2 regions of the Paenibacillus sp. Y412MC10 genome follow, and region 2 is predicted to be linked to the other one. Evidence: riboswitches for the same ligand, from Rfam matches in the RefSeq annotation. Region 2 holds a riboswitch; the other holds the start of a gene.

Region 1 (5,128 bases), 360 kb from region 2:
GTGGTACAAGCCATCATGGGGGCCCTCGCGGTGGTTAAACCTCAGTCGGCTGCGATCATGGCGCTGCATTTTGGCTTCTCGCTGATTGCTTTTGCCAGTTCGGTCATGCTGGCTTTGGGCATGCGCCGAATCGAACAAGCGAAGGGGCCCGTTGACCTGGAGCGTTTGCCGCGGGTGGGCAAGGGCTTCCGCAATTTGGTCTGGGGCACAACGTTGTACAGCTACATCGTGGTGTATATCGGTGCATTCGTCAGCCATACCGATTCCCGGGAAGGCTGCTCCGGCTGGCCGTTATGTAACGGAGAAGTGATACCGGAGCTGAGCGGAGGGGTCGGCATCGCCTTTATGCACCGCGTGGCCGCGCTTCTGCTGCTGATCGTGGTGGCGGTGATGGGACATTTTGCATATTGGCGCAATCGCGATAACCGTGAAATCCAGATGCTGGGCATTTCGGCAACCATGCTGTGCCTGCTGCAGGTGTTCAGCGGCGCTCTCATTATGGCTACGATGCATAACGAGGAAGTTTACGTATTCTCCGCACTGGGGCATACGCTGCTGATCTCGGCGCTGTTCGGCGTACTCTGTTATTTAAGCGTCCGGGTATGGCAGCTCAGCAAGCCGCTTGAAGCCGAAATACGGAAGGGCCACGACGTGCCCCGCGAAAAGATCGTATAAGGAAGAACGCCGATCATTCCGTAAAGAAAATCCAATATTCTATAGCATACATGCATGCAAAGTCCCCGGACCGGAGTTCGAGGGCTTTGTTGTATAGAAAGGAGCTGCCGGCAGCGGTATCGAAAAGGTTTGATAAGGCAACGAATTTGTTTATATTTAATAACACCGGAGAAATCACAAGTCGCTCCATGCTCCATGCTATGGAGTTGTCTTCCCGTTTCGGGGGCATCCTAACAGGACGAACCCAGATTGGCGCAGCAGATGATGGGTCATCTGATAGTCATGGGATGCCGAAGGGCCTGATGGCGATCCGGATGAGTTGCCCCCGCGCGAGGATATCGCCGTGAAGACGGCCGCTGAGCGCTGGAATGAGTATATTGGCATTAGCACAATCGAGATCAAGAACCAAGGTTAATCTGATGACGCGAGGGGGTACCGCCATGCTTCGAATGTTACTTGGGGAACAGCCCCGGCAGAATAACGGCCTGCTTGAGGAAGCCATCGAATCGATGGTGAAGACAACCCGGCTGCTGCAGAAGGAAATGGATAAAAATCAAGATCCGACGCATGATTTTCGCAAGCTGGAGATTTGGACCCGGGGACTGATCGTCTCCCTGGATGAGCTGGAGCAGAGCTGGAATGCGGCCAAGCATTTCAGTCAATCGGTCCAATCGGGTTACATCGATGATATGTCGATTCAGGAGCAAGGGGAATATCAACGATATGTGTATTTTTACAAAAACGGCTTCATCCGCGTATTCTCGATCCTTGACAAGCTGGGCACGGTGCTGAACGATTTGTTTGATCTGCATACCTCCAAGGTTAAGGCGCATTTTTCTTATTTTACGGTCCTGCGGCAGTTCAGATTTTTGAAGGCCCACGGTGAGCTGGCTGAAGAGCTGGAAGCGATCAAGGATCGCTACAAAGCACCGCTGAACGCGCTCAGGAAAAGGCGCAACGCTGAAATTCACTACATGAACTCCGAGATGCAGGATGATTTGTGGCAGCGCCATCAAGGGCTGTCCGACAAAATCGAGCTGGAGGATATCGACAAGCACCTGGACGATCTCCAACAGGGCATCGATATGGTATGCCGCAGCCTGGCCGCCTCGTATAAATATACGAACAAGCTGTGGACTGAAAATGGAGTGCGGGCTTAGGCACAAAATCGCCATGAAATTCCTTTTGACAAAAGCCTGAAAAGAATCTATACTAACTATTGCATTCATTAAATGTTATCAAATCAGATCAATTTAATCGGAAAAATTTCATATCGATGTTTTCTTATCGAGAGAGGCGGAGGGACAGGCCCGATGAAGCCCGGCAACCGACTTCTTGCGCACCATTGCTTAATGCGATGACGCTTGGAGTGACATGGTGCTAATTCCTTCAAAGCTATGGAATACCTTCAGCTTTGACAGATGAGAAAAGGCGTTGACTTTTACGTAAAGAGGGCCCTTTTTGATTCTACAAAAAGAGGCTCTTTTCTTTTGGGTAAATAGATATGAAGCTAAGGAAAAAGGAGGATTATCGGATTGATTGAGCTCAAGCAATTGACGAAGCAGTACGGAAAAGCCGGGTCATTAACAACTGCGTTGTCCGAATTGGATTTGTCGATTGAAAAAGGAGAAATTTTCGGAGTGATCGGACACTCCGGTGCAGGGAAAAGTACATTGATCCGCTGCATCAATTTACTGGAGCGTCCCACCTCGGGCGAGGTGTGGGTGAACGGCAAAAATTTGACGTCGCTCGGCAAGAAGCAGCTTCAGGCGGAGCGCCGTAGAATCGGCATGATCTTTCAGCACTTTAACCTGCTGTCTTCCGCGACGGTGTACGATAACATTGCGTTTCCGCTGCGTCTGATCAAGACGCCGAAGGCCGAACTGGAGCGCAAAGTATCCGAGCTGCTGGCTTTGGTCGGCTTGGAGGCGCATCGCGACAAATACCCGTCCCAGCTGTCAGGGGGCCAGAAGCAGCGGGTAGGCATCGCCAGGGCGCTCGCGAGCGATCCCGAAGTGCTGCTGTGCGACGAGGCCACTTCGGCCCTTGACCCGCAGACGACGGATTCGATTCTGCGCCTGCTGCTGGACATTAACAAAAAGTTTCATCTGACGATCGTACTGATTACCCATGAGATGCATGTAATCCAGAGCATTTGCGACCGGGTCGCCGTTATTCATCAGGGCGGCATCGTAGAGCAAGGACCGGTAGCGGAAGTGTTCCTGAAGCCGAAGCATGAAGTGACGCAGGAATTCATCCGCCAGGAGATGGACAGCGGCGAAGCGCTGCGGCTGGCTATGCAGGGTCAGGTAAACGGCCCTTCAAGAGCGGTTCAAATCACGTTCCTAGGGTCGAAAACGTACGAATCGATCCTGTCCCATACCGTTCATGAGACAGGCGTGAATTTTGCGATTCTGCAGGGTACGATCTCTACGATCAAAGATACGCCGTACGGCCAGCTCATCGTCCGTTTCGAAGGGGAAGAGCGCGCGATTGAAGATACGATCCGGAAGCTGCTTGAACAAGGACTAGACGTGGAGGTGATTCATTGATGTTCGGACTTGATTTTACCCAGATCGACTGGAAAGAGATATGGACGGCAACATTGGATACCCTGCGGATGCTGGGAGCTTCGGCCTTGTTCAGCTTCATCATCGGACTTCCTGTCGGCGTGCTGCTCTACATGGCCGCAAGGTCCACGTCCGGGTTGGTACGCTTCGGCTACACGATTCTGTCGTTCATTGTAAACATTCTGCGCTCGGTTCCGTTCATCATCCTGATCGTGGCGATGATCCCGATTACGAAGTCGATCGTAGGAGTTTCGTACGGCGTGCTGGGCACCATTCCGCCGCTCGTGATCGGCGCTGCTCCATTCTTTGCAAGGCTCGTGGAAACGGCTTTGAATGAAGTGGATAAAGGCGTGATTGAGGCGGCTCATGCCATGGGCTCTTCGACAAGCCAAATCGTATGGAGGGTGCTCCTTCCGGAGGCGCGTCCGGGTCTGCTGGCCGGGATGACCATCACGATTGTAACCCTGGTATCTTACACCGCGATGTCCGGTCAAGTCGGGGGCGGCGGTTTAGGGGATTTGGCCATTAAGTATGGCTATTACCGTTATGAGACCGAGATCATGATTCTGGCTGTCGTGCTGATGATTGTCCTGGTCCAGCTGCTGCAGATGGCAGGAGATCGTCTGGTGCGGCATTTTACAAGAAAATAACGGATTGATGAGGCTTCAAGAAAGACAATATATAAATAATATATTTTTCGGAGGGAGAGTTTTAGAATGAAAAAATGGACATTGGCATTGATCAGCTTGACCTTGGTTACGTTGCTGGCTGCATGCGGCAGCAAGCCTGCGGATAACGCATCCGAGCCAGGGGGAACAACGGGAGGCGGCGGTCAAGAGACCGTGACCTTGAAAGTAGGGGCTTCGCCATCACCGCATGCCAAGATTCTCGAGCATATCAAGCCTGCGCTTGAAAAAGAGGGCGTAAACCTGGAAATCGTAGAATTCACGGATTATGTGCTGCCGAATACGCAAGTGGATTCCAAAGAAATCGACGCGAATTTCTTCCAGCACAAGCCTTACCTGGATAACGAAATCAAAGAGCGCAAGCTGGACCTGGAGTCCGTGATCGCCGTGCACGTGGAGCCGCTGGGTGCGTACTCCAAAACCATTACATCTGTGGATGAGCTGAAGGATGGAGCGGTTGTAGCCATTCCGAATGATCCTTCTAATGCTGGCCGAGCATTGACGCTGCTGTCCAAGAACGGCGTGATTAAGCTGAACGACGAAAGCAAGCTGGAAGCAACCGCCAAGGATATCGTAGAAAATCCGAAGAACCTGGAGTTCAAGGAAGTTGAAGCCGCCATGCTGCCTCGTATGCTGGATGAGCTGGATCTGGCTGTCATCAACACGAACTACGCGCTGGAAGCGGGACTGGACCCAACGAAGGACGCGCTCTTCATCGAAGACAAGGACAATCCTTATGCCAACCTGCTGGTAGCCCGTCCGGACAACAAGGACTCCGACGCCATCCAAAAACTGGCGAAGGCGCTGACTTCCGAGGACGTGAAAACTTTCATTGAAGAAGAGTACAAAGGTGCCGTCATCCCGGCATTCTAATTCAGCAGTAAAGCTCGATATGCTGTATATGAATTCATCGTATATGTAAAGAAAGGGCATTATCCAAGAGACCCATCGGTCTTTGCGGATAGGCCCTTTTTTCTTTCTTTTTCTGTCGAAGGGCCATTCCTGGTCGGAAGCAAGTTGTTCGGCCTTATCAAATCTTTTATACTGAAGGAAGGATATCCATCTGAGGAGGGAAAGCCTTGAAGGGAAAAGTGGCGCTGATTACAGGCAGTGCGACAGGTTTGGGGAAAATGACGGCACTGTCGTTAGCCCGGCAGGGATGTCATATAGCCATAAATTATGTAAACAGCAAGGATG
Region 2 (5,128 bases):
GCTCCTGGGTTCTGGCTACGGCGAGACCTGCCAGCACATCGCTGTGTCCGCCAAGGAATTTGGTTGCGCTGTGGATGACGATATCCACGCCGAACTCGATCGGGCGCTGATAGAACGGCGTCATGAACGTATTGTCCAGCAGGGTAAGCAGGCCTTGCTCCTTCGCCCAATCCGTGACGGCGCCGATGTCGGTAATTTTCAAGGTCGGGTTCGAAGGGGTTTCCATATAAACCGCTTTGGTATTCGGTTTGAGGGCTGCCTTCACCTGATCCAGATCGGTCATGTCGACGAAGGTGCTCTCGATGCCCATACGGCTCAGTATGCTGGTCAGCAGGCGGTAGGTTCCGCCGTATACGTCCTCCGTCACGATCATGTGATCGCCTGCGGACAGCAGCATGAACGAGCTGGAGATCGCCGCCATGCCGGAAGCATAAGCGAAGCCGCGCACGCCTCCTTCCAAGAGGGCGATATAATCTTCCAGCGCCTGTCGCGTCGGATTGCCGGAACGGCTGTAATCGTGCAGTGGCGGGTTAAAGACGTCTTCATGATGAAACGTCGAGGCTTGATAGATCGGAACGCTTGAGGCGCCGGTTGCCCGGTCGATTTCCCCGCCGAAATGCAATAGTTTCGTCTCGAAACGAAGTTCTTCTTGGTGTCCCTGTTTTACTGATACCTGCTTGGTTTCCGTTCCCAAGCCGGATAGACCTTTATCGATGCTCATGCTCCCGTGCTCCCTTCCACTTCTGCCATAGCCGCGCCCAGCGCAGCATCCAAATCCGCGATCAGGTCATCCGCATGCTCGATGCCGACCGAGAACCGAAGCAAGCGGTCGTCCACGCCGATCGCTTCCCGAATCTCAAGCGGGATGTCCGTATGGGTCTGGACCGCCGGGTATGTCATCAGGGACTCGACGCCTCCGAGGCTTTCCGCGAATGCAATCAGTTTGATGTGCCGCAGCACCGGTTCGACATAGCGGGCGTCCTTCACCTTGAAGGAGAAGATGCCCGTGTTGCCGCTGGATTGGCGATTCTGGATCTCATGCCCCGGATGATCCGGCAGAGCAGGGTAATACACCTCGCCGATCGCCGGGTGGGTTGTCAAAAAGGTTGCCACCGCGGTTGCATTCGATTCGTGCCGGTCCATGCGAAGCGCAAGTGTCTTCATCCCCCTCATTAACTGGTAGGAATCGGAAGGACTCAGCACCGCCCCGATGGAGTTATGAAGGAAGGCCATCTCCTCGGATAATTCCTTGCCCTTCGTCACGATGATGCCTGCCAGCACATCGTTATGCCCTCCCAGATACTTGGTGGCGCTATGTATGACGATATCCGCCCCAAGCTCGATGGGTCTCTGGAAATACGGGGTTAGCAGCGTATTATCCACGATGCTGATCAATTGATGGCGTCTTGCCCACGTACAGACGGCTTCGATATCCGTAATCATCATGAGCGGATTCGTCGGCGTTTCGATAAATACGGCCTTCGTGTTCGGTCGTCTGGATCCTTCCAGCGCATCCAAGTCGTTTGTATCCACGTAGGTTGCCGTTACCCCGAACTTGGACATGATCCGCTCCAGCAGCCGATACGTCCCTCCGTACAGATCAAGCGACACAATCAGGTGATCGCCTTGACCGAACAGCGCAAAAATCGTCTGAAGGGCCGCCATGCCCGAGCTGCAGGCAAAGCCGGCGTCACCGGATTCCAGCTCGGCGCAAGCATCCTCGAGTACCGAACGTGTCGGATTCTTGGTGCGGGCATAATCAAACCCCGTGCTCTGGCCTAATTTAGGATGGCGGTATGCCGTAGCCTGATAAATCGGAAAATTCACTGCTCCCGTTACCGGTTCCTGCACCGATCCGATCTGTGCCAGCCGGCTCTCTATATTCAAAGGTTTCTTCTCCATCACAAACTCTCCTCCCGTACGCTGTTAAATTTGCGGACCGATATCATATGGCGTTTCCTGATATACATAGTAATTGAGCCAATTAGTGAATAATAAGTTTGCATGCGCGCGCCATATGGACGGAGGCGTTCTTGTTGGATCGTCGTTCGGGTAATAGTTGCGCGGCAGCGCGATGTCCATGCCTTTGGCAACGTCCCGGTCATACTCCCATTTCAGGGAGTCCGCATCATACTCGGAATGCCCTGTGGCAAAAATCTGCTTGCCGTCCCGGCTGGATACCAAATAAATCCCTGCTTCCTCGGACTCGGACAGGATGACCAAATCATCCACGCCTGTTATGTCTTCGCGCCGAACTTCCGTATGACGGGAATGCGGAACAAAGAACATTTCGTCAAATCCGCGGAGCAGCTTGGTACACGCTTCATTGATCGTATGCGGAAATACGCCAAAGCACTTTTCCTCGAGGCTGTATTTCGGCACGCCGTAATGATAATAAAGCCCGGCTTGCGACGCCCAGCAGATATGGAGCGTGGAGGTTACATGGGTCTTGGTCCATTCAAAAATTTCAGTAAGCTCATCCCAGTAATTCACTTCTTCGAACTCCAGCTGCTCGACCGGAGCTCCTGTAATGATCATGCCGTCAAAACGACGGTTCTTCACTTCTTCAAAGGTTTTGTAAAATGATTTCAAATGCTCGGCCGACGTATTCTTCGATACGTGGGAACTCGGGTGAAGAAGGACGACATCCACCTGGAGCGGGGAGTTGCCGATCAATCGCAGCAGCTGGGTCTCCGTCGTTTCCTTGGTTGGCATCAAATTCAGGATCGCAATCCGCAGCGGGCGGATATCCTGATGAAACGCGTGACTCTCATCCATGACAAAAATGTTTTCTCCAGCCAGAACTTCCTTTGCCGGCAGGGCATCCGGAATTTTAATTGGCATCTCGGCTCACTCCTTCGAAATATGAAATGATACATCCATAAAGCTGTGAGAAAGAGCGTTAGACTGTATAAACGCAAGAAGACCTTTCTCGAAGTAGAGAAAGGTCATCATATACGTATCACAATGCGCCTCTCTCATCTGTCAGGCTATACAACGGCTTATACAATCGTCGTATCTCCTGCAAGAATTAGCACCGTGCGATGTTGCCGCCGGTTGCCGGGTTTCATAGGGCTAGTCCCTCCACCTGCTCTTGATAAGATTTCGCTTTATTCAGTTGTTTGAAATTGTTTCGTAATTGATACCTACTTTAAATCATCCTCAATTTTTCGTCAAGAACCTTTTCATGAGTTTGTCACACTTCACCAAAGGTTTCCATACCCTATATCATGGCCCTTGGACTGCTCCGGATTTCACTTGAAAGGTCCTACACCCGGCGTTATACTAGACAAGTGCTGTTTAAAACCGAGTATGAAAGAGGTGACATGGAAGATGGACGGTGACCCGAGCCAGAAACTGGATGCACAAGACGCACAACCGCATAGGATCAAGATCAGCTTACCGGCAGAGGGCAGCGTTATTTTTCATGCGCTTTTTATCGTATTCTAACCTTCCTCGATTTATGCCCGTACACCGGTGGGCTGATATCCTGTGCCTTAACTGCTTGACTTAAGCAGCTTGGATTAGACAAAGGAGTGATATCAGATGAAAATCCGGTTGGTCGATTCGGGCGTATTTACCCCTGTTGATGACATCGAAATGACGCTGACAGCTCCGGCCAGCGGCTTCTACTGGCTGGATGCGGACGTGGATGATTTAGCCGAACTGCAGCCCCTCTTCTCCCTGCATGATCTTGCCGTTGAGGATTGCCTCAGCGAAGAGGAGCAGCGTCCCAAAATTGAAATATACGAGAACCACTATTTTATCGTCGTGAACAGCATCCGGTTTGACGACGAAGAGATTTTCCTTCGGGCATTGAATGTTTTCCTGGGCAGGCATTTTATTATTACGGTGACCAAGCAAAAGATCCATGAGCTTCGCACCGTCAAACCGCTCCTCTGGGAGGATGAAGTCAGCACGCCTGACCGCTTCCTCTATCTCTTGATCGACCTCGTCACGGACAACTACTTCTCCGTAGGGGACCGAATTGAAGCGCGGATTGAAAAGCTGGAGGAAGACATTCTGATGCATACCAAAAAATCCCATCTCAGCGAAATCATCGGTCTGCGAAGCGAGATTCTTTGGTTGAAAAAGGTGCTTGGACCTCAGAAGGAAGTTATCAATACGCTCAACAAAAAAGATCTTCGGCTGATCGATGACCAGCTGCAGAAATACTTCAGCGATATCTATGAAAATGCCGTTAAAATCTCCGAAACGTTCGAGACCTATCGGGATCTCATGGGGAACCTTCGGGAAGCCTACCAATCCAGTATCGCCAATCGGGCCAATGAAATCATGCGCGTGTTTACCGCTATTACAACGATCTTTATTCCATTGACGCTGATTACGGGCATCTACGGCATGAACTTTGAGTATATGCCGGAACTTCATTGGAGATATTCCTATTATGTGGTTATCGGCATCATGGTTTTTGCTGGCGCGCTCATGTTTTATCTGTTCCGTAAAAAGGATTGGATATAAGACACCCTGGTCAAAAGGGGCGAGTATTGGCCGGATCACAACGGTTCATACGAACCGCCGCAACTCAAACTCAATCTACAAGCACGGCGAATTAGCATCAGGACGGATCTCCCTGCAACCGGGAGAATCCGTCCTGACTTTGTTTAAGGCAGATTAACCGGCATTCGCTTTGCCGGGCTGATCCCGCCGAAAGCGGATCCGTATGAGACGAAGCCGCTCATACAGCCTCTCCGTTCCGCCCAGCTCTTCTGATTCTGCGTTCTCGGCTTGTCCCTGTCCGTATACCCGCTGTAACACAGGTTTAAGAAACGTATCGCCCAACTCTTCAAACGCCTTCCATACGTTTTCCTGCTCCGCAGCCGTCATCGTGTTCAATTCGACCTGGAGCAGCTGCTCCGTATCATAGCCTTCCTTCTCAAGCCCTTCCAACTCCTCGACCAAATCCCGACGCGACAGCGAGGTACGCGCTTCAAGCTCGGTCAACGAAGCGCCCTCGGCTATGCCAATCAGCATCGCACGGCGGGTTCGGAAGCGTTCAAGTTCCTGCTGATATCTCTGTTCCTTCTGTTTATACAGCCAGGACAAGAACTCCTCTTCCGGCAGCTGCGTATACACCCAATCCAGTGGAAACGTTGTGGTTCGCTCG

What was found. A riboswitch is a leader RNA that binds a small molecule or an ion and turns the genes downstream of it on or off. The one in region 2 is predicted to bind S-adenosylmethionine.
Region 1: another riboswitch for S-adenosylmethionine. It lies ahead of GYMC10_RS26980 (methionine ABC transporter ATP-binding protein); the one in region 2 lies ahead of metA (homoserine O-succinyltransferase).

The regions. Positions count from the first base shown of each region.
Region 1 is NC_013406.1:6,132,899-6,138,026, reverse strand. It holds gene GYMC10_RS26990 (COX15/CtaA family protein) at 1-675, shown strand, start outside; gene GYMC10_RS26985 (Cthe_2314 family HEPN domain-containing protein) at 1,116-1,835, shown strand; SAM riboswitch class I at 1,957-2,103, shown strand; gene GYMC10_RS26980 (methionine ABC transporter ATP-binding protein) at 2,211-3,227, shown strand; gene GYMC10_RS26975 (methionine ABC transporter permease) at 3,227-3,895, shown strand; gene GYMC10_RS26970 (MetQ/NlpA family ABC transporter substrate-binding protein) at 3,962-4,804, shown strand; gene GYMC10_RS26965 (SDR family oxidoreductase) at 5,011-5,128, shown strand, end outside.
Region 2 is NC_013406.1:5,772,477-5,777,604, forward strand. It holds gene GYMC10_RS25215 (aminotransferase class I/II-fold pyridoxal phosphate-dependent enzyme) at 1-721, opposite strand, end outside; gene GYMC10_RS25220 (PLP-dependent transferase) at 718-1,902, opposite strand; gene metA (homoserine O-succinyltransferase) at 1,927-2,844, opposite strand; SAM riboswitch class I at 2,976-3,104, opposite strand; gene corA (magnesium/cobalt transporter CorA) at 3,547-4,482, shown strand; gene GYMC10_RS25235 (HRDC domain-containing protein) at 4,636-5,128, opposite strand, start outside.